4 regions of the Glutamicibacter sp. AOP38-B1-38 genome follow, and region 1 is predicted to be linked to each of the others. Evidence: riboswitches for the same ligand, from Rfam matches in the RefSeq annotation. Region 1 holds a riboswitch; each other region holds the start of a gene.
The links. A riboswitch is a leader RNA that binds a small molecule or an ion and turns the genes downstream of it on or off. The one in region 1 is predicted to bind S-adenosylmethionine.
Positions count from the first base shown of each region.

Region 2: another riboswitch for S-adenosylmethionine. It lies ahead of ACT3TP_RS08800 (acyl-CoA dehydrogenase); the one in region 1 lies ahead of ACT3TP_RS06820 (bifunctional o-acetylhomoserine/o-acetylserine sulfhydrylase).
Region 3: another riboswitch for S-adenosylmethionine. It lies ahead of ACT3TP_RS14420 (acyl-CoA dehydrogenase family protein); the one in region 1 lies ahead of ACT3TP_RS06820 (bifunctional o-acetylhomoserine/o-acetylserine sulfhydrylase).
Region 4: another riboswitch for S-adenosylmethionine. It lies ahead of ACT3TP_RS08845 (O-acetylhomoserine aminocarboxypropyltransferase/cysteine synthase family protein); the one in region 1 lies ahead of ACT3TP_RS06820 (bifunctional o-acetylhomoserine/o-acetylserine sulfhydrylase).

Region 1 is NZ_JBQSWU010000008.1:132,246-139,532, forward strand. It holds gene ACT3TP_RS06790 (glycine--tRNA ligase) at 1-853, opposite strand, end outside; gene ACT3TP_RS06795 (RNA-binding S4 domain-containing protein) at 1,055-1,282, shown strand; gene ACT3TP_RS06800 (alpha/beta hydrolase) at 1,367-2,032, opposite strand; gene ACT3TP_RS06805 (SHOCT domain-containing protein) at 2,234-2,623, shown strand; gene ACT3TP_RS06810 (SGNH/GDSL hydrolase family protein) at 2,672-3,538, shown strand; gene metX (homoserine O-acetyltransferase MetX) at 3,631-4,776, opposite strand; gene ACT3TP_RS06820 (bifunctional o-acetylhomoserine/o-acetylserine sulfhydrylase) at 4,779-6,134, opposite strand; SAM riboswitch class IV at 6,215-6,332, opposite strand; gene ACT3TP_RS06825 (VOC family protein) at 6,507-7,151, shown strand; partial or broken gene ACT3TP_RS06830 (GNAT family acetyltransferase) at 7,218-7,287, opposite strand, start outside.
Region 2 is NZ_JBQSWU010000012.1:55,930-63,216, reverse strand. It holds gene acs (acetate--CoA ligase) at 119-2,083, opposite strand; SAM riboswitch class I at 2,234-2,341, opposite strand; SAM riboswitch class I at 2,607-2,707, shown strand; gene ACT3TP_RS08800 (acyl-CoA dehydrogenase) at 2,724-4,058, shown strand; gene ACT3TP_RS08795 (LLM class flavin-dependent oxidoreductase) at 4,125-5,528, shown strand; gene ggt (gamma-glutamyltransferase) at 5,610-7,287, opposite strand, start outside.
Region 3 is NZ_JBQSWU010000025.1:49,980-57,266, forward strand. It holds gene ACT3TP_RS14415 (GntP family permease) at 1-1,174, shown strand, start outside; SAM riboswitch class I at 1,654-1,744, shown strand; gene ACT3TP_RS14420 (acyl-CoA dehydrogenase family protein) at 1,799-3,025, shown strand; gene ACT3TP_RS14425 (acyl-CoA dehydrogenase family protein) at 3,059-4,288, shown strand; gene ACT3TP_RS14430 (hypothetical protein) at 4,354-4,560, shown strand; gene ACT3TP_RS14435 (LysR substrate-binding domain-containing protein) at 4,779-5,696, shown strand; gene ACT3TP_RS14440 (MFS transporter) at 5,739-7,088, opposite strand; gene ACT3TP_RS14445 (MBL fold metallo-hydrolase) at 7,085-7,287, opposite strand, start outside.
Region 4 is NZ_JBQSWU010000012.1:68,063-75,349, reverse strand. It holds gene ACT3TP_RS08865 (PTS fructose transporter subunit IIABC) at 1-451, opposite strand, end outside; gene ACT3TP_RS08860 (1-phosphofructokinase family hexose kinase) at 454-1,431, opposite strand; gene ACT3TP_RS08855 (DeoR/GlpR family DNA-binding transcription regulator) at 1,428-2,204, opposite strand; gene ACT3TP_RS08850 (CoA-binding protein) at 2,407-2,901, opposite strand; gene ACT3TP_RS08845 (O-acetylhomoserine aminocarboxypropyltransferase/cysteine synthase family protein) at 2,901-4,268, opposite strand; SAM riboswitch class I at 4,354-4,448, opposite strand; gene ACT3TP_RS08840 (histidine phosphatase family protein) at 4,487-5,125, shown strand; gene ACT3TP_RS08835 (RNA polymerase sigma factor) at 5,285-5,785, shown strand; gene ACT3TP_RS08830 (methylated-DNA--[protein]-cysteine S-methyltransferase) at 5,782-6,411, shown strand; gene nhaA (Na+/H+ antiporter NhaA) at 6,872-7,287, shown strand, end outside.

The DNA.
Region 1 (7,287 bases):
CCATGAGCTCGCCCCATTCCGAGCCCTGGAAGCCGAAGCGGTACTCGAAGTCGATGGTGCCAGCCGAATAGTGGGCGCGGTCGTCTTCCGGCACGTCGAACTGGCGTAGGTTCTCCGGGTTGATGCCCAGATCCAGGAACCAGGCCCAGCAGGTGTCAACCCAGTGTTTGAACCACTGATCGGCGTCTTCCGGAGCGGTGAAGAACTCGATTTCCATCTGTTCGAACTCGCGGGTGCGGAAGATGAAGTTGCCTGGGGTGATTTCGTTGCGGAACGCCTTGCCGATCTGGCCGATGCCAAAGGGCGGCTTCTTGCGGCTGGCGTTGAGCACGTTGGCGAAGTTCACGAAGATGCCCTGCGCGGTTTCCGGGCGCATGTAGGTCATGCCGGCTTCGGTATCCACCGGGCCGAGGAAGGTCTTCATCAGGCCGGAGAACTGCTGCGGCTCGGTGAACTGGCCTTTGGTTCCGCAGTCGGGGCAGGCGATCTCGCTCATGCCGTCCTTTGGATCACGGCCCTTCTTGGCTACGAATGCCTCGATCAGGTGATCTTCGCGGTGGCGCTTGTGGCACTGGGTGCACTCGACCAGCGGGTCGGTGAAGGTCTTGACGTGTCCGGAGGCTTCCCAGACAGCCTTAGGCAGGACGATGGAGGAGTCGAGCCCCACCATGTCTTCGCGTCCGCGCACGAAGCTCTGCCACCATTCACGCTTGATATTTTCCTTCAGCTCGGTGCCTAATGGCCCGTAATCCCATGCGGATCGGGAACCACCGTAAATTTCACCAGCCTGAAAAACGAATCCGCGACGCTTCGCGAGGGAAATAACCTGATCAAGCTTGGACTGTGGCGCCATCTTCAACTCCAAAGGAAAGTACGAGGCCGCTGGTTGCGGTCCGTAGGAAACACATACCGGTTAAGCCTATCGCGTCCATCTCGTGGGGCGCACCCTTCTCGGGTGACTCAGCACCGTCTGTACTGTGTTTGATCCGCCACAAAAGCCGGTGCGTGGCTGAAAAGCATTCACAGTCCCTCCTCGATGCGAGATGATGGAACCATGGCAAACTCCGAGGTATTCCCCATTCAGATCCGTGACGAATCGATTCGCCTAGGACAGCTACTGAAGCTGGCGTCCTTAGCCGAAGACGGAATTCACGCCAAACAGTTGATCGAAGACGGTCAGGTACTGGTTAACGGCAAGATCGAAACTCGCCGCGGTGCCCAGATGCGCAATGGAGACACGATCTCCGTACGCGGCGAATCGGTAGTTGTCGAAACCGCGTAGTTCAATTTATATTCTGCGCTTGTGGCGGTGTCTTGTTTTATTGGTCTTGTTTTATTGGAGACACCGCCACAAGTTTTTGTAAGATTAAACTTCTTGCTCGGCCTCGGTTTTCAGGACCACGGCGCTGAGAAATTCATGTACGTGAGCCATCTCCTGCGCATTGACCGAGTGCAACATATTTGAGTAGAGCACCTTGGTGAGATGAACGTCGGTGGTTGCCCATCCATGGGTGTACTCAACTTTTTCCGCCGTAATCACCGGATCTTCTTGATCGCGTCCCCAGAAAAGTGGCTTGCGCAGCTGGCGAAGCTTTTCGTCGTTAAAGAAGCCTGTTCCTTCTTCGGGAACGGCAAAACCGGAGAGTCCCACGACGGTTTTGATGGCCTCCGGCTGATAACGCAGCAACGAAGTTGCCACGGCCATGCCCATAGAGAACCCAAGCAAACTCACCGAGGAATGTTGCTTGCTAATTGGCTCTAGCCAACTCCACAAATCCGTGATTGCTGATTTCACTTCATTAAAGGAGTAATCCAGATCTTGCATCAGTGGGAACCAGGTGAAACCCGGCCCCAGTGCTTGAGGTGCACGCACGGAGACAATCGTGAATTCCTTAGGCAGCATAGGAGCCAACCCCATGAGGTCTTCTTCATTGGATAGGTAGCCGTGCAAGAGCACGAGCAACGGTGTACCCGCCCGTTCTTCCTCGGGACGAGACCAGATAACTGTAGGATTCCAAGTTTTTTCGTTCACCCAACAAGTCAACCAGAATCTTGCGCACTTTGATCCGCAATAGTGGTCACAAGTCTTTTGTTGCAATAGCGTAAACTTCAAAAATCATCTTACATTCTGTTCATAAACATGTTTGACTAGTGATAATTATTCAAATACGCAGCACCAGCGGTCATAGATCTTTGTGGTCGACAGGGGCCAACTCGCAGAATTACGGGACTCATGGACGAGATGGATATAACACAGCTGATCGATTCTAATGAATTGCAGGATTTCGGTTTCATCGACGAAGACCCACTGGGTGGTTCAACTTTCGTGGAAACGACCTTTAGCGCTATTCCGTTACTAACGGGAATATTTGCCGTGCTCTTTATCCTTTTCGTGGGCTTCATCATTTACATCGCAGTTCGAAATTACAAGGCAACCAGAAAAGCGGGATTTGATCCATTCACCCTACAGACAGACGTCGCCACCCGGTTGGCTCGCTCGCAGATGCTAGCTCCGAAGAAAACTACGGAACAGAAACTATCCGAGCTAGACGATCTGCTTACACGCGGAATCATTTCTCGCGAAGAATATACGCAAGCGCGAAGCCAAGCGCTGCGCGATTAATTGTTCTCATCCGTTGACATAAAGTTACCCAAGAGTAACAATGTAGGAGTGTCTGAAAACCCAATCTCCGGCCCGGCAGCCCCACCCCAAGAAGTACATCATCCATGGCGGCGTTACGTTGCGCTCGGAGATTCTTTTACAGAGGGAATAGGTGACCCCGATCCGCACAATCCGGGAAGACATCGTGGGTGGGCTGACCGCGTCGCCCAGCAATTAAGTACCACCGTTCCGGATTTCGCCTATGCAAACTTAGCCATCCGCGGACGGCTAATCAATCAAATAGTTGCAGAACAGCTTGAACCAGCAATCGCGCTTAAACCGGATTTGATCAGCATTTGCGCGGGCGGAAATGATGTCATCCGGCCCGGCGGCGACCCGGATAAAATCGCCGAAAAGCTAGATGGCGCCATCAATGAGTTAAGTGGCACTGGGGCCACCATTGTTTTACTGACCGGCCCGGACATTCGCGACACCCCGGTACTTGGTGGGATTCGTGGCAAGGTCGCAATTTACAACGAAAACGTCCGTGCCATCGCCCAACGTCATGACGCAGTCGTGGGAGATCTCTGGGCATTGAGCGAGCTGCGCCAAACACAAATGTGGGATCCGGATCGCTTGCACTTTTCCCCCGCGGGCCACCAAGTGATCTCCGCAATGGTGCTCGATGCACTGAACGTTCCCCACGAACGCGTCATGGACGCGCAATTAGAACACGCAACCCGAAGCTGGCGCGAAGCACGAATTGAAGACCTGCAATGGGCTCGCGAGTACTTTGGTCCGTGGATCCTGCGCAGGATTCGCCACCAGTCTTCCGGTGATGGAGTTAGCGCAAAAAGACCGCTTCCCACGCCCTTCGCCGTGCAGCCGCCGAATGCCTCGCTGGGTGCTGGAGATAGCGCTCCCGGACAAAAATAAAGACACAAAACAAATGGGACGTGGTTTGTTGCACCGATTACTGGTGCGAAAATCCACGTCCCAAATGTATATGACTGCTTAGTTTTTAGCCCTTAGTCATCAAAGACTAGGGCGGTCAGTACCGGTCCAAGTTGCTTGGCGTCCGTCAGGAAACCGTCATGTCCAATCGGTGAATCGATGTAATGCACCGGCTTAGGCTTCGGCAACGAGGCGGCGAGCAGTTCAGACTGCGCCGGGAAGTACAACCGGTCGCTGTTGACCGCGGCGACCACCACATTCACCTTCTCCAGTCGAGCCAGCGCAACCGTGAGCGATTCGTAACCGCGCGCCACGTCATGGCTCATCAAAGCCTCGGTGAGCACCAGGTAGCTATTCGCGTCAAAACGATGAACCAGCTTGGTCGCCTGGTGATCAAGATAGCTTTCCACCTGGTATCGGCCGCGTGGGCCGCGTGTTGTAACAAACGGCTGTTCGCCGGTCTGCGCATTACGCGCAAACCGCGCTTCAAGCTCAGCCTCCGAACGATAGGTAATATGCGCCAGGCGTCGAGCCAGGCCCAATCCGGCATCCGGGCGCACTCCGTTGGCATAGTAGTCGCCCTGCGCAAAGTTGGGATCGAGGCGAATGGCCTCGGTCTGCACCTGCGCAAAAGCGATCTGTTCTGCCGTGGCTTGCGCCGTGGAGGCCATCACCACCACGTTCTTTACGCGTTGCGGGAATTCAACCGCCCATTCAAGGGCTCGTGCCCCACCCATGGAACCGCCGATGACCGTATGCCAGGAGTGCACCCCGAGCAGGTCGGCCAACCGCGCTTCGAGGCGCACGGAATCCTTGATGGTAATAAAGGGGAAGCGTGAACCCCAGGCGTTGCCGTGCTCATCTGGCGAACTAGGTCCGGTGGACCCATTGCAACCACCGATGATGTTGATGGCCACGACAAAATACTTGTCGGTATCAACAGTTAGCCCGGGGCCGACAAAATCTTCCCACCAGCCCGGGGTCTGCGAATCTCCGCGCGATACGTGCGCATCACCGGTCAACGCGTGCTTCACCAGCACCGCGTTGGTCCCCTCCGCGTTAAGCTGGCCCCATGTTTCGTAGGCCAACTCGATCTGCGGTAGGTAGCCACCGGTTTCGAAGGTGTACTCCCCCACGAACGCACGACGCAAAATGCCGTCTTGCCCGTCGGTAAGTTCCTGCGATGGCAGAGTTTCTTCGGTAGTCACTATGGATGCCATGCCTAAAGGGTTTCCTGCAATTCCTGGTGAGAGAGCTGCTTAGTGGCAGCAAAACCAAGTTGCAGATCAGCGAGAATATCCTTGATGTTTTCAAGTCCCACACTCAACCGAACGAGGCCCGGACGCACACCGGCGGCCAGACGTTCGTCTTCGGTCAATTGCGCGTGGGTGGTCGACGCCGGGTGGATGACGAGCGAACGAACGTCACCGAGGTTGGCCACATGTGAATGCAGCTCCAGCGCATCCACAAAAGCCTTGCCAGCTTCGAGTCCACCAGCAATATCGAAGGCAATAATCGCGCCGACACCGTTTGCCGAGTACTTCTGTCCGCGTTCAAACCACGGCGAGGAAGGCAGGCCAGCGTAAGCGACCTTTTCAACCTGCTCCTGGCTTTCAAGCCAGACGGCTACTTCCTTCGCGTTTTGCACGTGACGCTCGATACGCAGAGACAAAGTCTCCAGACCTTGAGCAATAAGGAAAGCATTAAACGGTGCGACAGCCGCGCCCAGATCGCGGAGCAACTGCACGCGAGCCTTCAGAATGTAGGCAAGATTGGCACCAAGGATGCCATCAACGCCCAGATCGCGGGCGAACACCAAACCGTTGTAGGACTCATCGGGGGTGTTGAAGTCCGGGAAACGTTCCGGATCCTTCGCAAAATCAAATTTGCCCGAGTCCACGATTACGCCGGCAATGGCGGTGCCGTGACCACCGAGGTACTTGGTGGCCGAGTGGATGACGATATCCGCGCCCCACTCGATGGGGCGGATCAGATATGGGGTTGCCAAGGTGTTATCAACCAGCAGTGGAACCCCGACCTCATGGGCAATCTGTGAGACTCCCTCGATGTCCAAAATGTCTTGGCGCGGGTTGGAGACGACTTCACCGAAGAAGGCCTTGGTATTTGGCTTCACCGCTGCACGCCACTGATCCAAGTTGTCTGGATCCGCCACGAAGGTGACCTCGATACCGAGCTTGCGCAGCGTGTGCTTGAGCAGGTTCTGCGTTCCACCGTAGAGGCTCGGGCTGGCCACCAAGTGGTCTCCAGACTGAGCCAAGTTGAGAATTGCGAGGGTGGTTGCTGCCTGCCCCGAGGCGACCAGCAGTGCGCCGACGCCGCCTTCAAGATCCGCGATACGGTTTTCTACCGCTTCCTGCGTTGGATTACCGATACGGGTGTAAATCGGCTCCAGCTCCTGCAGTGCGAAGCGAGCCGCGGCGCTCTCGGCGTTCGGGAAAACAAAAGACGTGGTTTGGAAAATCGGCAGGGCACGCGCACCGGTGACCGGATCTGGTTGCTGCCCGGAATGGATCTGACGTGTTTCAAAAGACCAGTTGTTACTCATGGTTTCCTCCATATTGTTTGTCGACTATGGGGGTACACCACTCAAAAACACACCGACGGCAAATTCCTCGTCGAGGAGCTTTCGAAGGGGGTAACCCGCGCTTGTCCTCAACGCTTGGTGCGTCGAGGGCCAGGTCTTCACCCGGGGCACCCCACCGCGGCGGAGGGTTGCCGCCCAGTAAGCCGGGGCTTGTTACTGGGACTCATGACCTGACTCAAGTCTGCCCGATAGCCGAAGAATTTGGCAATATGAGATAGCTTAACGTGACTCAATCGGTCATATAGATCTTTAATGAAGAAATTTATGCAGACTGTTCGATCCCACCATTACCACTTAGGGTCGCCTAAGTCGAGACTGAGATCACATAGTGACATGATGGGGCACATGATGAGGCTAGATCACGTTAGTTACGCATGTGGCCCCGATGGGCTCATGCCAACCGCCGAAAGAATCTCCAAGGCTTTGGGCCTGGAATTCGTCAAGGGGGGCGTACATCCGCGTTTTGGAACGCGGAATGTAATTTTCCCGCTCAAGCACAACCAGTACCTAGAAGTTGTTGAAGTTCTAAACCACCCTTCCAGCGACAAAGCACCGTTTGGGCAGGCAGTACGAGCCCGCTCCGAGCTTGGCGGCGGCTGGATGGGATGGTGCGTTTCCGTTGAAGACCTCTCCAGCGCCGAAGAGCGGCTGGGACGTAAATCTGTTCCGGGAAACCGCAAGTTCCCAGACGGCCGCGAACTCACCTGGCAGCAAGTTGGAATCAAGGGGCTCATCGCTGATCCGCAGGTTCCGTATTTGCTTCGCTGGGACGCAGGAACGGAGGATCTGCACCCTTCGAAGGCTCTAGAGCCTGTAGGTGCGATTCAAAGCATCACTATCGCTGGTTCCCGCGACCGCGTCCTAGACTGGCTAGGCCAGCCAGAGAACGTCAATCTTGGCGCGGTGAGCATGGAATACGAAGCACCCAACGGCACTCCGGGCATCTTGTCGGTCACCTTTGAAACCGACAATGGTTTGGTCACGCTATAACAAAGAACGTCGAAATAAAGGGTAGGTGCGGACGGCAACGTCCTCGCCTACCCTTTGTCGTTCCAACTATCCAAGCCTTTTGCCTAGGACCACCACTTCTTGAGCTTCGTAGCCTAGCCGCTCGTAAAATCCGATC
Region 2 (7,287 bases), on a different contig from region 1:
GAGTCAAGATAATTACTCGTGTCTTTTCGCTCCGCTGAAAATTCGTGGTCAGAAGCGGTTAAACGAATCTGGCCGACCTTCGCAATTGCGGATGAAGGTCGGCCAGATTTATTGGCGGCTAGGGACGAGCGCGGCAGATCTCGTTGAGCCGGGCAATGCATGGTTCATTTTGCAAGCTGGTGGTGTCCCCGAGCTTGGTGCCCTCAAAGAGCTGGGTCAGCAGGCGGCGCATGATTTTGCCCGAGCGGGTCTTGGGCACATCGGGGACCAGGACGATATCGCGTGGTTTGGCGATCGGCCCGATCTGCGTGGTGACGGTTGCGCGCAGCTCGGCGATGAACTGCTGCTGGCGGGCGAGCGTCTGCGCATCGGGTTGCGCCGCAACCAGCGAGGCATCCAGCGGCACCACGAACGCGGTAGCCGCATGCCCGGTCTGCTGATCCGGGGTCGGGCAGACTCCCGCCTCGACCACGCCTGGGTGGGTGACCAGTGCTGATTCGATCTCGATGGTGGACAGCCGGTGCCCGGAAATATTGATCACGTCATCGGTGCGTCCCAGGATGTAGATATCCCCATCCTCATCGAAACGCGCGCCATCCCCGGCCAGGAACCAGCCCTGCGCGGCGTACTGCTCCCAGTAGCTGGTGTAGTAGCGTTCCGGGTTTCCCCAGACCGTGCGGGCCATGGACGGGCCGGTCTGGGTGATCACGATATTTCCCTGCTCGTTGGGCCCCACGCGGCCGCCGGCGGCGTCCACGATGTCCACCGAAACGCCGGGCAGCGCCCGCGAAGCGCAGCCGGGCTTGAAGTGCTCGTCGGTAGGCAGCGGGGAGAGGACTGTCGCGCCGGACTCGGACTGCCACCAGGTATCGACCATCGGGATGCCGCCGGGGGTGCCGCGCCCCAGCTGAGCGCGCAGCCAGCGCCACGCCTCGGGGTTGACCGCCTCGCCCACGGTGCCGCCCACCCGAACCGAGGACAGGTCATAGTCGGCGGGAACCCCTTCGGGGAACCAGCCCATCAGCGAACGGACCAGGGTCGGCGCGGTGTAGTAGCTGGTGACCTTGTAGCGTTCGATGATCTCAAAGTGGCGGCCCGGGTGCGGTGCGTTGGGCACGCCCTCGTAGATCACCTGGGTGACGCCGTTGGCCAGCGGGCCGTAGATCTCGTAGGTGTGCGCGGTGACCCAAGCCAGATCTGCGGTGCACCAGTGCACGTCGCCCGCGCGCTGGGATTCGTCGGGGTTGCCGAACAGGAGATTGTGGCTGTACGCGGCCTGGGTCAGGTAACCGCCGGTGGTGTGCACCAGGCCCTTGGGCTGACCGGTGGTTCCGGAGGTGTACATGATGAACAGCGGCGTCTCGGCGTCAAAAGCCTGCGCCGCGTGCTCGGTGGACTGGGTTTCCACCGCCTCGTGCCACCACACGTCGCGTCCGGCGGTCCACGGGATCTCATCCCCGGTCCGGCGGATTACCAGAACCTTTTCGATGCTGTTTTCCCCGGATACCGCAAGGTCTGCGTTGGCCTTGACCGGAACCGAGGTGCCGCGGCGGAACTGGCCGTCGGTGGTGACCAGCAGCTTGGCCTTGGTGTCTTCCACCCGGAACTTCAACGCCTCCGCGGAGAAGCCGCCGAAGACCAGCGAATGGATCGCCCCGATGCGTGCACAGGCCAGGGTGATGACGATGGTTTCGATAAGCACCGGCAGGTAGATGACCACGCGGTCGCCCTTGGCCACGCCGAGCTCCTGCAGGGCGTTCGCCGCCTGGCTGACGCGCTCCTGGAGGTTCCGATAGGTCACCGCGATGCGGTCACCTGGCTCGCCCTCGAAGTAGAGGGCGACCTTTTCACCGTTGCCGGCTGCCACATGGCGGTCGGCGCAATTCACCGCGGCGTTGAGCTTGCCCCCCAGGTACCAGGAGATCTGCGGGCCGCGCTTGGCTTGTGCGTCTGCCGGGATGATCTGGCTGGTGGTGTGCCATGGGGTGTCCCAGTCAAGCAGGTTCGCCGCCTCGTCCCAGAACTCCTGGCGTGCCTCGGCGCTGGAGGGCTGATTTGTACTGGCCAATTCGGTGGTGGTCATTGCGGTCCTTGAAAAGTTTAGGGCGATTAATTTCGAGTCAGCGGAAGGCGCACTGAGCGTGTGGGTGCGCGGTACTTTATGGGAACGCCAAGAAAGTGCAATGTCGCATAGCGAGCCGTTGCGGGCAAGGCGAAATGAAAGCCATGATCATCTCCATCGTTCCTGGCGGTAGCACCGGTCACCGTTTGGTTTATTAACCGTGGGTGGTGGTTGCTGCGGCGTCACAGAGCCAGATCTCTTAGCCGCTCGGGATGGTTACACGACTATTACAGGCCTTCGAACGATTTCAATGCAAATCTTTCGTAACATGATAAATATTCGATAGATGCGTCACATCATCGTGATGTTTCGATTTTTATTTCACTAATCGCGTATTTGGCCGAAAAATCGCTAAACGCTAGGCATTGTGTTCGGCCGCGTTAGGCAAGTGCTGTCCTTGATGCATTTCAATCTCCATCCGTGCACGACGAAATGTGACTAACCGGGTTGAGGACGAAGTAGACCTCAGGCTACAAATGATTACGAACCATCCAGAGCGACCGAGAGATCTGGCTCGTCGACGTCGCAGCAACCACCCACCTAAATATTGGCGCGGGACGGTGCTACAGCCAGGACCGATGGAAAGAATTGAGGACTTTCGATGTCATTTGGCGATCCCGCTGGCGACTTTAATGCGCTCAGCGACCCGTCTATTGCGGGTAGCGCGGTGGAGCTTGACGACCTTCCACAGGAACTTCCTACCCGGCAGCTGCTGAAAATCACCCCGGGCCCCGGCGCTGACGAGCAGTATGAACGGCTTGCCGGCATTTTCCGTCCGGTGTTCGCACAGATCGCCGCCGGTGCAAGGGAACGCGACCGGCAGCGGATCCTGCCTTTCGAACAGGTTGGCTTGCTGAACCGTGAGCGCTTCGGTGCGCTGCGCCTGCCGGTTGCCGACGGCGGCCATGGGGCGCGCTTGAGCGATGTCTTCCGGTTGCTCATCGAATTAGCCGAGGCCGACTCGCATGTGGCTCAGCTATGGCGCGCGCATATTGCCTTCGTGGAAAATGCGGTGCGGCTGGAAGATGCGCAGCTCCGTAGCAAATGGGTTGCCCGAATCAGCTCCGGGCAGATCGTGGGCAACGCCTACACCGAGGAAGGCGGCAACGCCCTCGGGTTGCTCAACACCAAGGTCACCGAGGAGGGGTCGCGCTGGCTGGTCAATGGGCGGAAGTTCTATTGCACCGGCACCATCTTCGCCGACTGGACCACCGTAGCGGTGGCGCACCCGCAACTCCCAGGGCGCCAGATCGCGGTAGTTTCCACCCAGCACAGCGGCGTGAAAATCCTCGATGACTGGGATGGTTTCGGCCAACAGCTCACCGGTACCGGCAGCACCGAATTCCACGAAGTTCCGGTGGACACCTTCATGCCGGAGGATCCCACGGATCCGGAAGCCGCGATCTTCCAACTCGTGCTCATGGCGGTACAGGCCGGAATCGGACGGGCGGCACTGAACGACCTGCGCTCCTCCGTGCAGGCGCGTACCCGCAGTTTCAGCACCGGCACCGGAGTTCCGGTGCACCGCGAACCGCAGGTCTTGCAGCTCGTCGGGGAGGTTTCCGCCGAAATCTTCGCCGCGGAGTCCGTGGTCATGGGCGCGGTGCTGGAGGTCGAAGCGGCCATGGCCGACGCGAACCTGAACGCCGAGGAGCGCTTTGCCGTGTGCGAACTGGCGGCAAACCGTGCTCAGACGATCGTGCAGCCGCTGGTCATCGGAGCGACCAGCAAGCTCTTCGACGCGCTGGGTGCATCTTCCACTCGCAATAGCTGCAATATGGACCGCCACTGGCGCAACGCCCGAACCATCGCGACGCACAATCCGGCGATCTACAAGGCGCGCATCGTGGGGGACTACGAGATCAACGGCGTGCAGCCCCAACGGCTGTCCGTCACCGGCACGGTAACCGGAGCAAACCGGTTCGCCGGCAGCTAGGCAACACTCCTCGAACACAGATTTTTAGACTTACAAGATTTTTCTTCTATGGATAGGGGCACACCAATGAGCGAGAACAAGCGCGAAATCCTTTTTAACGCCTTCGATATGAACTGCGTGGTGCACCAGTCGCCGGGCCTCTGGCGCCACCCGGATGACAAGGCGTCGACCTACAACACCCTGGGCTACTGGACCCACCTGGCCAAGGTGCTGGAAAAGGGCAAATTCGACGGGCTGTTCCTCGCCGACGTGCTGGGCACCTACGACGTCTACAAGGGCGCCAACGAGACTCCGCTGCGCAGCGGAGCCCAGGCGCCGGTTAATGACCCGATGATGCTCGTCTCCGCGATGGCCGCGGTCACCGAGAACCTCGGCTTCGGCGTCACCGCCGGCACCGCCTATGAGCACCCTTATGCCTTCGCGCGCCGCCTGGCCACCCTGGACCACCTGACCAATGGCCGTGTCGGCTGGAATGTGGTCACCGGCTACCTGCCGTCGGCGGCCCGAAATATGGGCCAGGAAGACCAGATGGAGCACGACGAGCGCTACAACCACGCCGATGAGTACCTCGAAGTGGTCTACAAGCTGCTCGAAGGTTCGTGGGAAGAGGACGCGGTGCAGAACAACAAGGAATCCGGCGTCTACACCGACCATTCCAAAGTGCACCCGATCAATCACGAGGGCAAGTACTTCAAGGTTCCAGGCATCGCGATTACCGAGCCTTCCACCCAGCGTACCCCGGTGATTTACCAGGCCGGCGCGTCCAAGCGCGGCACCGAATTCGCCGCGTCGAACGCCGAAGCGATCTTCGTGAATTGCCCTACCCGTGACCTGCTCAAAGAAGCGGTCGCCAAGATCCGTGATGCTGCCGAGGCCGCAGGCCGTGGCCGCCACGACATCAAGATCTTCGCCATGCAGACCATCATCACCGCCGAAACTTCGGAACTTGCCCAGGCAAAGTTCGAGGACTACAGCTCCTACGTGGATATCGACGGCGCGCTGGCATTGCTTTCGGGTTGGACCGGCATCGACATGTCCGCTTACGGACCAGATGACGTGATTGGCGACGACGTGAAGTCCAACGCCATCCAGTCCTCGGTGGAAACCTTCAAGAAGGCCAGCGGTGATACCGGAAAGCCATGGACCATCCGGCAGCTGGCCGAATGGATCGGCGTGGGCGGATTCGGTCCGGTCTCCGTCGGTTCGGGTGCCGAGGTCGCCGAGAAGCTCATCGACTGGGTGGACTACACCGACGTGGATGGCTTCAACCTCGCCTATGCTGTCACTCCAGGTACCTTCGAGGACGTCGTCGAGTACGTGGTTCCCGAGCTTCAGGCACGCGGGGTCTACAAGACCGAATACACCGAGGGCTCGCTGCGCCACAAGTTGTTCGGCGCCGGCGACCGCGTGAAGGACACCCACCGCGCGGCCCAGTACAAGATCTCCAACCGATTGGCCACCAAGGCCTAAATCCTTGAAGATCAAGCGCTAGCAAAGCCAGCGAGTCCCCGCGAAATGTTGAATTCCGCGGGGACTCGCTGGCTTTAACGGCTATTTGGCCGGGTTCACCACCATGGCCGAACCGCCTCCGCGGCGGTTTGGTTCAGCCGCCGCGATCAAGGTCCCGTCTGCGGCGATTTCCACCGCCTCAACCGCACCGATCTCAGCCTGCGGGGTGAAGGAATCACCGGCGGCGGTGAGCTTGTGCCCGAAAGCCTCAAGCGCCGGCCCATAGGCCTCGATGAATTCGGGCTCCGCCGTCACCGCCGCGGTATTGCGCTGCGAGGCGCGCGGGGCCGCGATGGCTTCGCTCAGATCCATGCCCAGGTCAATGCGGTTCACCAGGGTCTGCAGCACCGTGGTGATGATGGTGGAGCCGCCGGGGGAGCCGATGGCGAGCATCGGTTCGCCATCGCGCAGCACGATCGTGGGCGCCATCGAGGAGCGCGGACGCTTGCCCGGCTCGATCCGGTTCGGGTCGGCGGGATCGTACACCGTGGAGAAATCGGTCAGCTCGTTGTTCAGCAGGAAGCCGCGCTCGGGCACCACGATGCCCGAGCCGCCGGTCTGCTCGATGGTCAGGGTGTAGGAGACGACGTTGCCCCAGCGGTCCACCACCGACAGGTGGGTGGTGGAGATGTTCTCGGTATCCTGCTCAACCACCGGCTCGCTGGTTGCCGCCGGGCACACTGCGTCATAGTCCTCGATGTCGCCCGGCGCCACCGGCTTCTCCGCGGCCTGTTCGGGGTTTACCGCGCACGCCCGGTCGACGCCGAAGAGCTTGTCGGTCAGCGTATCGGTGGGAACATCCACAAAGGCCGGGTCGCCGACAAATTTGCCACGGTCGGCGTAGGCCAGGGCCGTCGCCTCGAAGTAGTGGTGAAGCGCGGTGGGCCGCTCCATGCCGGCGAGGTCGAACTCGCCGAGAATATTCAGCGATTCACCGATGGTGGTTCCTCCGCTGGAGGATGGAGCCATGCCGTAAACATCGAGGCCGCGGTAGCTGACCTGGGTTGGCTGCTGCTCCACGACCTCGTAGTCCGCGAGATCGGCGGTGCTCACATAGCCAGCCGGAACCGGGAGTTCGGTGTCCGCGGACGTGGGCGGAGCCTGCACCGTCTGGGATATTTCTTCGGCCATTTCGCCCTGGTAGAACGCCGAGGGGCCCTGCTTCGCCAGCAACCGGTAGGTCTGGGCAAGATCCGGGTTCTTGAAGATGCTGCCAACGTGCGGCGCATCGCCATCAGGCAGGAATAGCTCGCTGGTGGAGCCGAAGGCTGCGAAGCGCTCCTTGTTATCCAGGGTCTGTTCGCGGAATGTTTCATCGACAACGAAGCCGCGTGAAGCTACCTGGGTCGCTGGGTGCAGAACTTTCTTCAGGCTTTGGGAACCCCAATTGTCCAGCGCGCGCTGCCAGGTGGCCAGGGTTCCGGGTACGCCGACCGCCACGCCGCTGGTCACCAGTTCGGGAGTGAAATTGTAGGGCTCGCCGGTTTCCGGATCGATGAAGGCATCTTGGGGCATTGCTGCCGGTGCGGTTTCCCGGCCGTCGATGGTGCTGATTTTTCCGGTTTTCGCGTCGTAGTACATGAAGTAGCCGCCGCCGCCGATGCCCGCACTATAAGGTTCGGTCACGCCTAGCGCGGCCGCCGTTGCGACCGCCGCATCAACCGCGTTGCCGCCTTTGCGCAGGATCTCGATTCCGGCGGCGGTCGCTTCCGGGTCTACG
Region 3 (7,287 bases), on a different contig from region 1:
CCTCGTAATCCTCTTCGGCACGATGATCGGCATCATCCTGGAGCGTTCCGGGGCCGCGATCTCCATGGCCGATGCGCTGATCAAGGTGCTGGGCACCAGATTCCCCAACCTGACGCTGTCGCTCATCGGCTACATCGTTTCCATACCGGTCTTCTGCGACTCGGGCTACGTGGTGCTCAACTCCCTGCGCAAGGCCATCACCCTGCGCACCGGTGTTTCCACGCTGGCCACCTCCATTGCCTTGATGACCGGCCTGTATGCCACCCACACCATGGTCCCGCCGACCCCAGGACCGCTGGCAGCCGCCGAGTCCATCGGCATCGCCGACAACCTCGGATTGATCATCGCCATCGGCCTGCCGGTGGCAGTGGTCTCGGCCATGGCCGGGCTGTTCTATGCCAGCCGCTTCAACAAGTCCACGTGGACTCCGCTGCCATCCGAGGATGAGAACGACATCTCCGAGCTCGATTACGAGCAGCTGCGTGCAAGCTTCGGCAAGCTGCCAAGCCCTGGCTTGGCCTTCCTGCCGATCCTCGTTCCGCTGGTCTTGATCTGCGCGGCATCGATTGCCAAGCTTCCATCGCATCCCTTCGGCGAAGGCGCCGCACTGGAAGCACTGTCCTTCATCGGCACCCCGGTGATCGCGCTGATCTTCGGTTTGCTCGCCGCGACCTTGCTGCTGAACGGCAATAAGAAGCTTGCCGACTTCAACGAGCAGATGCACGAAGCCGTGCGCACCGCGGCGCCCATCCTGCTGATTACCGGTGCCGGCGCAGCCTTTGGTGCTGTGCTGGCAGCCTCGGAGCTGACCACGATCCTCTCCGATTCGCTCAGCGGCTTGGGTCTCGGACTGGCTGTGCCATTCCTGATCGCCGCGGCATTGAAGTCGGCGCAGGGCTCATCCACCGTGTCGATGGTGACCACCTCGGCGCTGGTCGCCCCGATGCTCGGATCCCTCGGTCTGGACTCCGAACTGGGCATGGTGCTCAGTGTCCTGGCAGTTGGCGCCGGCGCGATGGTCGTCTCGCATGCCAACGATTCCTACTTCTGGGTGGTCTCCCAGCTCAGCCGCATCCCGGTGATCACGGCCTACAAGACCTTGAGCGTGGCCACCGCCATCCAGGGCACCGCCGCATTTGCTACCGTCTGGATCCTCGGGGCATTCCTGCTCTAGTAAATCCAAGAAGCCTGCATAAACCAATAACCGCGCCATCAGTGGATGGCGCGGTTATTGGTTTAACTGGCGGGATGGCCGCAATAGGCAAGGCTGCAACTTCGAGCACAGCCCAGCTTTCCCCATTGACTTGCTGGCAAGGATTACGGGCATGGGAACAATGACCGGCAATCCGGCCATCTGGGATGCCTGATCGCTGGATCCATGATCCACCCCCGCATTCGCTGACGCTTATCGCTGTCGGCTAATTGAGAAACCGAGATCCCCCTGACAGGTGCCCGGTCGATTGATGCTGGATCCGGATATCAAGCTCTCCGATCGCCGATGACGTAACCTCCAGAAGTATGACGGCGTCCCAGCGCCTTCGGGGCGGTCCAAGTCCGCCGGAAATCTCGCTTTGTGACGACTTCTGACCGACTATTCCGTCGGATGACGTGCTCCTTCCATCCGCTCATGCCGCGGTGTTTCACTCGAAGTACCAACCATCCAGAGCGGCTGAGAGACCTGGCTCGACGACGCCGCAGCAAGCCTGCATTCGGCAGCTAGTGCTAACGCCAGGTTCGATGGATCAGCAGAAAGCAACTTTCTGCTTCCTTCGGAGCAAGACTCTAAGGGAGAACGAAAATGACCGTACTGAGCACGCAACTGCCCCGCGTTCCCTACACCGGGAGCGCAGACGAGGCCGAGCTCGCCCACTGGCGCGAGATCGCCGAGCAGGTCGCGGCCACCCTGGCCGCGGACGCGCTGGAGCGCGACCGCAAAAACGAGCAGCCCTTCGCCGAGGTGCAGCTGCTGCGCGAGGCCGGGCTGCTGAACCTGCTGGTTCCGGCCGAATTCGGGGGAGCCGGAGCGCACTGGGCCACCGCTTTTGAAACCATCCGCATCCTGGCCGCGGCCGACGGGTCCATCTCCCAGCTGCTGGCCTACCACTACATCAACCAGTCCGGCATCGCCTTCTACGCTCCGGCCGAAGCCCAGGCCGAGTGGTGGCAGCGGACCGTGGCCGGAGGCTGGCTCTGGGGCGATTCGGTGAATCCGGTGGACCCGCAGCTGACGCTCACCGCGGAGGACGATGGCTTCCGGCTGAACGGTTTCAAGCGTTTCTCCACCGGCTCCGGAGTCGGCGAGGTGATCGTCGTCAACGCCGAGGTCTCCGGAGGCCCGCGACACGGCGAAGTGTTGGCCTTCGTCCTCCCGCGCAACCGGGAAGGGCTGGAAATCGTCGATGACTGGGACTACCTGGGCCAGCGCTTGAGCGCCTCGAACTCGCTGAAGTACCACAACGTGCGCATCGAGGCCGCCGATCTGCTCGGGGCGGTGACCGACGAGCCGGTCTCCACCCTGCTCACCCCCGGGATCCAGCTGGCCTTCGCGAACTTCTACCTGGGCATCGCCGAGGGCGCGTTGGCCCGCGGCAAGCAAATCCTGCTGGGCCGCAAGAACGCCTGGTTCCTCTCGGCGGCGGAGACCTACTCCCAGGACGTCGTCTTCCAGCGCACCGTGGGCGAGCTGAAGGCGCGCACCGCCGCGGTGGCCGCCCTGGCCGAGAAGCTCGGCCGCAAATTCGATGCGCTGCTGGCCAAGGCGGGGAATGTCACCCAGCCTGAACGCGCGGCGCTGGCGGTGGAAATCGCCGAGGCCAAGGTGGTCTCCACCGAGATCGGCGTGGAGGTCGCCAACCGCATCTTCGAGGTCACCGGTTCCTCCTCTACGCAGAATGATGTGGGCCTGGATCTGTTCTGGCGCAATGTGCGCACCCACTCGCTGCACGACCCGGTGGACTACAAGAAAATCGAGGTCGGCGCGTACTTCCTGCGCGGGGAAACCCAGCCGCTCTCGCTCTACACCTAAACCTCAACCGCACCCACGGATTGGACCGAACTGATGACCGTACTTGCCACCGCCAACCGCCTGGCTGAATTGAAAACCCGCTTCGCCCCGCACTTTGAAAAGATCGCCGCCGGCGCCGCCGAACGCGACCGCAGCGGAGAACTGCCGCACCAGCAGGTGGCCGAGCTGGCCGCCGCCGGCTTCGGCGCATTGCGCGTCCCGGTCTCCCACGGCGGGGCAGGGGCCACCTTGGCCGAGCTCTTCGAATTGCTCGTGGACTTGGCCGCCGCGGACTCCAGCATCGCCCAGGCCTTGCGCGCCCACTTCGCTTTCGTCGAAGACCGCCTGGTAGCCGCCCCGGGGCCGGGGCGCGACAAGTGGCTGGCCCGCTTTGCCGCCGGGGAGTTGGTGGGGAATTCCTGGACCGAGATCGGCACCGTGAAGGTGGGCGAGGTGATCACCAAGGTCACCCCGGATGGCGAGGGAGGGTTCCTGGTCAACGGCACCAAGTACTATTCCACCGGCTCGATCTTCGCCGACTGGCTGGATACCTACGCCGAGCGCACCGATACCGGCAAGCGCGTGATCGCCGCGGTCAACCGGCACCAGCCCGGCGTGGTGCTGGCCGATGACTGGGACGGCTTCGGACAGCGCACCACCGGCACCGGAACCTCCACCTTCACCGACGCGGTCGTCGCCGAAGAGGACCTGATCGACTTCGACACCCGCTTCAAATACCAGACCGCGTTCTACCAGCAGGTGCTGCTGGTTGTGCTGGCCGGGTCCGCCAAGGCCGCCGAACGTGACTTCGCCGCCGAGCTGAAGGCCCGCAAGCGCACCTTCAGCCATGGCGCCGCCAACGTGGCCGCCGAGGATCCGCAGCTGCTTCAGGTCATCGGCGAGGTATCCGCCACTGCGTTCGCGGCGGCCGGAACCGTGGAACGCGTGTCGCAGTCCCTGCAGGGAGCCTATGAAACCGCGTTGGCGCGGCACGAGGGCGAAGTGACGTTGGAGGAAGACGAGGCGGCCAATGACGCGGCCGAGCTGGCCAGCGCGCAGGCCCAGGTGGTGCTGACCCCGCTGGTGCTCAACGCGATCACCCACGCCTTCGACGCGTTGGCCGCTTCGGCTACCAGCGTTTCGAAGAACCTGGACCGGCATTGGCGCAATGCCCGCACCGCCGGAAACCACAATCCGTGGGTGTTCAAGGCCCGGCTGATCGGCGATCTGGCGGTCAACGGCACCGAACTGCCGCGTGTTTGGGCCATCGGCGCCTCGAAGTAGCATCCAAAGACCAGGCAGGCCCAGCATTCATCTTGAGTGCTGGGACTGCAGCGTGCAGCGCATCAATGACCGAGCAGCTCTCCGGCACCCCCTGGGTTCACCTCGCCGGCAACAACTCTCAGCAGATAAAGCTCTGGGGATTCGCGGTCCGCGGCGGCCTTCCGATAACAGGCAGCGCCCGGACTCGGCGATTGCCTGATTCCGTAGCGGACGTCACCGTCTACAACTCGATGCTTGCCGAAGACCAGATGGATCTCGAGGCGCGGTGCTGATCCCTTCCGGAAGAGGGCTCTCAGCGTATTTCTGAAGGTACTGCGTTGCGGCAACCCATGCCCTCGTCAATAGGCCGGCATGCCTGAAGATCACGGGCATTTCCATCGTAGGCGTCCGTTCCAAGGGGGCTCCGAGCAGGTTGTTTCGAACGGCTGCGCGCAGCGTGCTTTATGGAATCTGCTTCGGCGGGTCTTATGCCGCTGGCTAGACTGTGTGGGTGATCAACTACACCCTGCGTCAAATACAGTATTTTGTCGCCGTCGCCGAAACCGGGTCCATCTCCGCGGCTGCTGGCGCCTGCCACATTTCGCAGGCCGCCATGTCGCAGGCGATGGATGAACTTGAACGGGTGGTTGGATCGCAGCTGCTGGTGCGGCGCCGGGCGCGCGGCGTGGTCCTCACCGCGGTGGGTACGGACTTCCTCCATGATGCCAAGCAGCTGGTGCGCCATGCCGAAGAGGTGCAGGACCAGATCGTGGAGCGCCAGACCAAGCTTTCCGGGCCGCTGGTCATCGGCTGCTACTCCTCGCTGGCAGCCTTCTGGATTCCGGTGATCTGCGAACGCTTCACCAACGTGCACCCGGACCTGCAGGTGACCCTCATCGAGGGAGACGGCGCCGAGCTGCAGGAACGGATGCTGCAAGGGCATCTGGATGCGGTGCTCACGCACACTCGGCATCTCCTGCCCCATGTGGGGTGGCGCCGCGTCATGTCGGGGCGGCCATATGTCCTGGTCGGAGGCAATCACCGCCTGGCCAAGCGAGGCAGTGTGGCCCTGTCGGAATTGGCGGGAGACGATTTTGTGTCCCTGGACATTCCGACGGTACGCGACAACCAGCTGGTGAATCTGCGGATGTCCGGGCTGGATCCCAAGGTGCGTTGGAGTTCGCAGAGCTTCGAGGCCGTGCGCGGTTTGGTGGCCCGGGGGTTGGGCTACACGGTGCTGGTGCAGCGGCCTCCGGTCAATCTCAGCTATGACGGACTGCCGCTGGCAATCCTGGAAATTGAGGGTCCGGTCGGCGAGAGCGATATTTGTGTCGCCTATACTGCCTCGGACCGTCCGAGCCTGCGGCTGCGCGCATTCCTCGACTTCTGTGAAGAAGTTGGAGCCGACAAAGAAAACAGGGCTGGGTAGAGTCCTTGCGACTCCGGCCAGCCCTGGATCCTGTTCAGCGGACTACAGGTTTTCTGCTTCGAGATCCGCCTCGCGGCCCTCTTTCACTCCGCGTATGGCGAGCCCGGCGACAATGAATGCGCCCGCCCAGACGGCACCGGCGATCCACAGCGTTCCGCCACCGAGCAGCACCAAGCCGGTGACGATCATCGGGGTGAAGCCTGCCCCCACGGTGGAGGAGAGCTGGTACACCAGCGAGGCGCCGGTGTAGCGGATCCGGGTGGGGAACAGCTCGGCGGTGAACGCGCCGAAGGGTCCGAAGATGGTGGCCTGGATGATGCCGTTGGCGATGAACAGGGCGATGGCAAAGAGCCACAGCTCGCCCATTTCCAGCATCCACATGATCGGCAGGGCCATGACCGCGCCGGCGGCTATGCCAACCATCATGACCGGGCGGCGCCCGAGCCTGTCGGAGTAGCGGGCGGCGAACCAGATGCCGACGACGGTCAACGCAGCGCCGATGGCTTTCACATTCAGCACGGCCGTGCGGTCCATGCCAACCTCTTCAACCACATAGGCGACGGCCCAAACGGTCATCAGGCCCTGCACCGTGTAGGAGCTCATGCCGACCAGCGTTCCGCGGATCACCGAACCGGGGTACTTGGTGATGACCTCCAGGAATGGGGTCTTGCGTTCTTCGGCTTTGTCTTCCAAGGCGAGGAAGAGCGGGGACTCGGCCACCTTGAGCCGGATGATCAGGCCGATGCCTACCAGCGCGATGCTGATCAGGAACGGGATGCGCCAGCCCCAAGCCAGGAACTGGTCATCGGGCAGGATGGAGACCGCGGAAACGGCGAGGGTCACCAGCACGGCGCCGGCCGGCCCGCCCATATTCGCGAAGCTCGCGGCGAAGCCGCGGCGTTCCTTCGGAGCATGCTCCAGCGCCATCAGCATGGCGCCTCCCCATTCGCCGCCCACGGCCAGGCCCTGGACGATGCGCAGCGTGATCAACGCGATCGGCGCGATCATGCCGATTTGCGCGGCCGGAGGCAGCAGGCCGATCAGCGTTGAGGCGCCGCCCATCATCAACATCGAGGTAATCAGCACGCCCTTGCGGCCCACCTTGTCGCCGAAGTGGCCGAAGACGATTCCGCCCAGCGGGCGGGCCAGGTAGCCGACGGCGAGAGTGGAGAAGGAGGCGAAGAGCGCCACGCCTGGGGTGAGCCCAATGAAGAACACCTTGTTGAAGACCAGCGAGGCGGCCGTGGCGTAGAGGATGAAGTCGTAGAACTCGATCGCGCTTCCAATGAAGCTCGAGGCGAGGATGCGCCGCATCTGCGGGGAATTGAGCGAGGGAACTTTGAGCTCGCCATCGCCTGTCGGCTGGTTTTGTGGCTTCACTGCATTGCTCATCGGGATGCCGCCATTTCACTGTGGATGCGGGAGAAGGATATTTTATCGAGGTCGTCGGGGACCAGGTAGGTCCCGGAGAACTTGCCGGCGTGCGAATGCCAGACGGAGAGCGGAGTGGTGCCCGGCACCAGGTGGTGCAGGGCCAGGGTGCGTGCCCCGGCTTGGGCCGCGATCTCGATGGCTTGTTCGGCCGAGGTAT
Region 4 (7,287 bases), on a different contig from region 1:
TATCGGAGATCACCGCGGAGACCAGTGCGACGATTTCCTCGTCGCTCTTGGCTTCACGCAGGGCGCCGGTGAAGGTCTTCTTGACCAGTGCGCGGGCCAGCTTGGAGAGCAGCTTCAAATGATCCTTGTCGGCGCCTTCCGGGGCGGCGATGAAGAAGATCAGATCCGCCGGGCCGTCCTTGGCTCCGAAGTCCACCGGGGTGGCCAGGCGCGCCATGGCCAGGGTCGGGATGGTCACGGCCGCCGAACGGCAGTGCGGGATCGCGATGCCCCCGGGGACGCCGGTTGCCGTTTTGTCTTCTCGGGCCAGCGCATGCTCGGCCAAAGCCGAGGCGTCGGTGGCGCGGGAGGCCTGGGCCACCAAATGCGCCAGATGGTTGATGACCTCGGAGGTCGAGGTGCCCAAGTGCGCGTCGAGGGTGACGAGCTGGGTGGTGATCAGGTCGCTCATAGCTATGATCCTTGCCTTGGGGTTAGTGCGAGAACGGTGACGGCGTCCACGGTGAGATCGGATGGTGCGGGAATGGTTGAGCCGGGAAGTGAGGCCGCCGCCGCGCCGTAGGCGATGGCGGAGCCAAGACACTGATCCGGTGCTGCCCCGGAGATGGCCGCGAGCAGGTAGCCTGCCAGCGAAGAGTCTCCGGCGCCCACGGTGCTGCGGGCGGTGATCGGCTGGTGCCAGCCATGCCAGGCGCCCTGGCCCGTTGCCAGCACGGCGCCGTGCGCTCCGAGGGTGGCAAGCACCGCGCCGGCCCCGCGTTCGAGCAGGTCGCGGCAGGTGCTCGCGGTCAGCTCGGCGTCGGCCTCGAGCTGCTCCTCGGTGAGCTGCGAGCCCACCAGTTCGGCCAGTTCCTCGGCATTTGGCTTGATCAGATCCGGGACGTGGCTTGGGCCGTGGGCAAAGAGCTGGCGCAGCGGTTCACCGGAGGTGTCCACGGCGATGTTCGGGCAATTCACCCCGAGCGCATCGCGCAGTGCCGCGGTGAGCTGGGCGTAGAAATCTGCGGGTGCTCCCGGTGGCAGCGAGCCGGCCATCACCACCCATTGGGCTGCGCCAGCGGATTCCAGCACCAGCGCGCTCAGTGCGTTCAGCGCCTCGGCCGTGAGCACCGGACCCGATTCGTTGATCTTCGTGGTGGTGCCGTCCGGGTCGGTGATGGCGATGTTGGTGCGCAAGGGCCCATCGATGGGCAGCGCCTTGAACTCAAGCCCGTCGCCGCGCAGCGCCGCGATCAAGGGGTCATTGGCCGCTCCGGGGAGCAATGCCAGGCTCTGGGCACCGGCGATCGAGATCGCCCGGGAAACATTGACTCCCTTGCCGGCGGCTTGGGTGTGGCTTCTGGCCGCGCGCTGGACCGCTCCGTGGGCCAGCGGATCCAGCAGCTCGATGGTCTTGTCCAGGGCCGGGTTGCAGGTCAGGGTGATAATCATGCGACCACTACCTCTACCTCGGCTAGTTCCAGGGCGCGGGACAGCTCGGCTTCCGGGGCGTGATCGGTGACGATCGTGTCCACCTGGTCCAGCCGCGCGAAGCGGACCAGGGTTTCCTGCTCGAATTTCGAGGAATCCACCAGGAGGACCACCCGGCGGGCGCTGGCGACCAGCGCCGTTTTGACGGCGGCTTCCAACGGGTCCGGGGTGCTCAGCCCGAAGCCGGCATGCAGGCCGTTGGTTCCGATAAAAGCAATGTCTGCGCGGTAGTTCGCGTATTCCTGTGCGGTGCGCGCCCCGCTGCTGGCGCCGGTGATTCCGCGAACTCGTCCGCCAATCATTTCCAAGGCAATCTGCGGGCTTTGCATCAGCGCGGTGGCGATCGGCAGCGCGTGGGTGATCACCACGAGCCCCGACCCTGCATTGGTTTTCACCATGCGTTCGGCGAGAATCTCGGTGGTGGTTCCCGCATCGAGAATGACCGAGGCATCGGAGACCGGGAGCAGGCTCAGCGCGCGCTGGGCAATCCGGGCCTTGGCCTCGGCGTGGATGGCAGTGCGGGCTACATAGCTTTCCTCGCGGGTGCTCGCCTCGCTGGCCGCGACCGCACCGCCGTGCACCCGGCGCAAGAGGTTCTCTGATTCCATCTGGGCCAGATCGCGGCGGACCGTTTCGGCGGTGATCTCGAAGCGCTGGGCCAGCTGAGCGACGGTTACTTTCCCGGCATTCGCCAACTGATCAGTGATTAGCCGGTGTCTTTCCTCGGCAAACATCTGCGCCTCCATGAAGTCATGATCTACAACACACGAATCTGTGTTTCCATGACTTTATGCCCGTTTGCGTGGGGTAGTCAAGATGAAATCCAAAAATATTGTGGATTAATCTTTGCTTGCGTGGGGTTATCCGTTCAAAAGACAAAAATCGGTGGGTCCTCTCCGCAGAGGGAACCCACCGATCGAGGTATTGAGCCGAGCGCTACGCCAGGATCTGGCGTTTGGAAGAAATGACTCCGGTGTTGAAGCCGGCCAGGCGCAAGCCGCCGTGGAAGCGTGCGTGCTCAATCTTGACGCAGCGATCCATGACCACGTTCAGGCCCGCCGCCTCGCCGCGTGCGGCGACTTCCTCATGCCAGGATCCAAGCTGCAGCCACAGCGTTTTCGCGCCCACCGCCACGGCCTCATCCAGTACGCCGGGAAGGTCATCGTGCTTTCGGAAGACCTCAACCAGATCCGGGGTCTCCGGCAGATCCGCCAGCGACTTGTAGACCGGCTGGCCCAGAATCTCGTCGAGCACCGGGTTGATGAAGTACACCTTGTACTTCGAGGAGGACAGCAGGTAGGTGGCGACGAAATAGCTCGCACGCGAGGGCTTATTCGAGGCGCCAACAATGGCGATGACCTTTGTATCGCGCAGGATCTGCAGGCGTTCGGCCGCGCCGGGCGCCTGCCAGGTGCGTTCTTCGATGCTCATTAGTTCGCTCCCTTCGAAGCGGCTGGCACGGCGCAGGCGGCGCCGTCATAGGTGGGAGTGTCGAGCTGTTCGTCCGCGGTGGCTGCCTGCGAGGCGCTCAGCGCCTGATCAAGGTCCCAGATGATGTCTTCGACGTCCTCCAGGCCAACCGACAAGCGGATCAGGTCCTCCGGAACGCCGGCGGCAATCATCTGCGCGGCGCTCAGCTGCTGGTGCGTGGTGGAGCCCGGGTGCAGCACCAAGGTGCGCGCATCGCCGATATTCGCCAGGTGGCTGGCCAGCTGCAACGCCTCGATGAACTTGGTGCCGGCCGCACGCCCACCCTTCACGCCGAAGCTGAAGACCGAGCCGACGCCCAGGGGAAGCAATTCGGTGGCCCGCTCATGCTGTGGGTGGGATTCCAGGCCCGCGTAGTTCACATAGCCGACGCGGTCATCGGCTTCGAGCCACGCGGCGATCTGCTTCGCGTTGGCCAAGTGGTTGTCCATGCGCTGCGGCAGCGTCTCCAAACCCTGCAGCAGCTGGAAGGCCGACTGGGCCGGCAGGGAGGGACCGAAGTCGCGCAGCTGCTCGCTGCGCAGCTTGGTCAGGAAGCCGTACTCGCCGAAGTTATCCCACCAGGACACGTTGCCGTAGCTCGGCACCGGTTCGGTCATAGTGGGGAACTTGCCGTTGCCCCAGTTGAAGGTGCCGGCCTCGATGACCACACCACCCAAGGTGGTGCCGTGGCCGCCGATGAACTTGGTCGCCGAGTGGATCACGATGTCCGCACCGTGCTCGATAGGGCGCAGCAGGTACGGCGGGGTCAGCGTGGAGTCGACCACCAGCGGCAGGTTGTGCCGGTGCGCCACCTCGGCCAGGCCCTTCAGGTCTGCAATGTCGCCGGAGGGGTTCGCCACGATCTCGGTGTAGACGGCCTTGGTGTTTTCCTGGATGGCAGCCTCAAAGTCGGCCGCCTCGTTGGAATCGACGAAGGTGGTGTTGATGCCGAAGCGGCGCAGGGAGACGTCCAGCTGGGTGATGGTGCCGCCGTAGAGCTTGGAAGAGGCCACGATGTGGTCTCCGGCCTGTGCCAGCGCCGCGAAGGTGACGAACTCGGCTGCCATGCCGGAGCCGGTGGCTACCGCGCCGATGCCCCCTTCGAGGGAGGCCATGCGCTCCTCGAAAGCCGCCACGGTCGGATTGCCGATGCGCGAATAGATGTTGCCGTATTTCTGCAGGGCGAACAGGTTCGCCGCATCATCGGTGTCTTTGAAGACGAATGAGGTGCTCTGGTAGATCGGCACGGCGCGTGCGCCATGCTCGGCATCGGGGGTGCCGCCTGCGTGTAGCGCGCGGGTGCGGAATCCAAACTTGTGGTCGGCCATGGTGGCTTACGACTCCTTGTCGACTGGGTCTTCGGCAGGAATCCCGGGTCAATGTCGCATAACCCCTGGAGTCCAGTGGAAAGCAGCTCCATCGGTTCTGGCGGTAGCACCTGATCCACCGGCTGTGGCAGGTTGCTGCGGCGTCATCAAACCAGATCTCTCGGCCGCTCGGGATGGTTAAGTAATAGTCTGTCAATATGTCCTGGGATGACCCAACAATGAGTCCTAAGGTTGCGAAGGTTGAAGCGCAGACTGATTCGGGTGCGGCGCCGCGGTTACCCTATGCTCGAATTATGGACACCGCGCTAGCACTGGTACGACACGGGCAGACCGACTGGAATCTTGCGGGTCGGCTCCAGGGCCGCACGGACATCGAGCTGAACGAGACCGGCCGCGAACAGGCGCGCGCGGCCGGGCGAGCGCTCATGGGGGAGGGGTGGGATCTGGTGCTCGCCTCCCCGCTGTCCCGCGCCCAGGAGACCGCCGCGCTCATCGCCGCGGAACTCGGCGTCGACACCGGTGCCCCGGTTGCTCACGCGGTTGAACGCGGCTTCGGTCCGCTCGAAGGGCGGGTCATGATCGAAGTGACCGAGCGGGAAGCGGCTGCGCTGGCGGGGCAAGCCGAGAGCCGTGAACTGGTGCTGCAGCGGATGCTGCTCGCCTTGACCGAACTGATTCAGGCAAACCCCGGCCGCCGCATGCTGGTGGTCAGCCATGGGGCCGCCATGCGCATCACCCGCGACGCGCTCGCCGGGACCCGCGCCGAGCGGGGAGTGGAAAATGGAGAAGTCATTCCGGTCAGCCTTGCCCGGCTCGCCGAACTCGTTCAGGAACACGATCTTGCGGACGCCCGCTAGGCTCGTTTCCCACCCAGTGATTATCCGGCACCGGGCCGGTACTGCTTAAGCACCGCTAGGCAGCCGCGGAGAATCTTTCTCGAAGAAAAATCCCCACGAAACCTCACAAAACATCGCGGCGGTACGTTTACATGGTGAAAGCACCGAACCAGGAGCAGCATGAAACAGCCATTCGAACGCATCGTCCAGGCCCACGGGCTGAGCGTCCTTCGGGTTTGCCGCGCCCTGCTCGATGAGCACCGCGCGCAGGATGCCTGGTCCGAAACGTTTCTCTCCGCGCTGAAGGCGTACCCGGAGCTGGATGAGGAGGCGAATGTCCAGGCGTGGCTGGTGCGCATCGCCCATCGCAAGGCCATCGATGAGCTCCGCCGGCACAAACCAGAACTCAGCCAAGCAGAGGTCCAGCCAGCCACTCGGGCATCGTCCGAGACCAGCGCGGAGGACCACGTGGCAAACATGGAGCTGTGGCAGGCAGTGAAGCTGCTGCCACAAAAGCAGCGGCTGGTCGTGGCCTACCGTTATCTGGGTGGGCTCGGCTATGCCCAAATCGCCGAGATTCTCTCCGGCAGCGCGGATGCTGCCCGGCGTGCTTCAGCCGACGGAATCAAGAACCTGCGAACCCACCTGTCGCAGGATCAACTACCAGGAGGCGACCGATGAACACGCAAACTCCAGACTCCAACCCGACCTCATCCGAGGCGCAGCTGCTGCGCGAGCTCCATACGCGCCTGGAGCGTAGCGCGGGGGAGCAGCAGTTGATCGATATCGCCTATCGGGTAGTGGATTCGCCCATCGGGCGGCTGCTTATGGCCTGCACGGAGGTGGGGCTGGTTCGGGTCGCCTTCGAAAGCGAGGGGCATGAATCGATCCTCGATATCCTGTCCGGCAAAGTGGGTGCGCGGATCTTGCGCGCGCCAGCAAAACTGGACAATGTCGCCTGGCAGCTCGAAGAGTACTTTGCCGGGGACCGGCAGGAATTCGAAGTGCCCTTGGACCTGCGCCTCTCGACCGAATTCCGCAGGCAAGTCCAGCTGGAACTGAGCCAGATAGGCTACGGCGAAACCTGGAGCTATGCCCGGATGGCCGAAAGGCTCGGCAAGCCCAAGGCGGTGCGCGCGGTTGGATCGGCCTGCGCCACCAATCCGCTGCCTATCGTCCTGCCCTGCCACCGGGTCCTGCGCACCGATGGTTCGCTCGGCGGCTATCTGGGTGGGCTGGAGACCAAGACCTACCTGCTCCGGATGGAAAATCCGGATCGTTCAGAACAAGCCCCGGTCCTTTTCTAGCCCGAGCCACGGAGCTAAGCCGCACAGACCTGGGGATGGTGCTCGGGGAGCGCTTGATAGCTCGGTAACGCAATGAACTATTCATCCGCGAACTCCGCGGCAAAGTGCCTCCACCTCGGGGCCCGCCCCACATGTTTTCTACCGCCGTTCTGCCCGCGTACTGGTGGCGTATTCCAATCGCTGCCTGCCCGGTTCATGTTAGTGTTGAAGCATGCCCTTTTTGGTTTCGTCCCACGTGCAGCGGTTGATCGCTGCGGTGTTCCCGAACTCAAAATTACTGACGAAACGGGCTAGCGGCACTAACGGGTGGATGAGTTCCTGGGGAACCAATGCCCATGGCGAGATCGCCGGCTGTCCACCACCGCGCTCCTGATCTGCGCGGCTCTCTGCTCTCTTTCTTGATCGGTGGATTCCGCGCGCCATCGCGCCCGCATACCTCTTCTGAGAAAGACACCTTACTTTGTCGCACCATTCTTCCGACGTAATTCGTCAAGCACCCCATTCCATCTGGCGTGGAATCCACCAGACATTAAAGCAGGACTCGGTCGGCGGCTTGTTGCTGCTGTGCGCAACGGTCGCTGCGCTGATCCTCGCCAATTCCCCCGCCGCGTCCTGGTATGAGGATCTACGGAACTTCACTTTCGGCCCCGAAGCGCTGCACCTGAATCTTTCGGTAGGCACGTGGGCAGCCGACGGGCTGCTGGCAATCTTCTTCTTCGTGGTCGGCCTGGAATTGAAGGAAGAGTTCGTTGTCGGCAAGCTTCGCAACCCACGCACCGCGTTGGTCCCCATCGCTGCCGCAATCGGCGGCGTAGCCCTGCCTGCGCTGTTCTACGCGTGGGTGATCACCAGCGCCGGGAGCGACGCGATCAACGG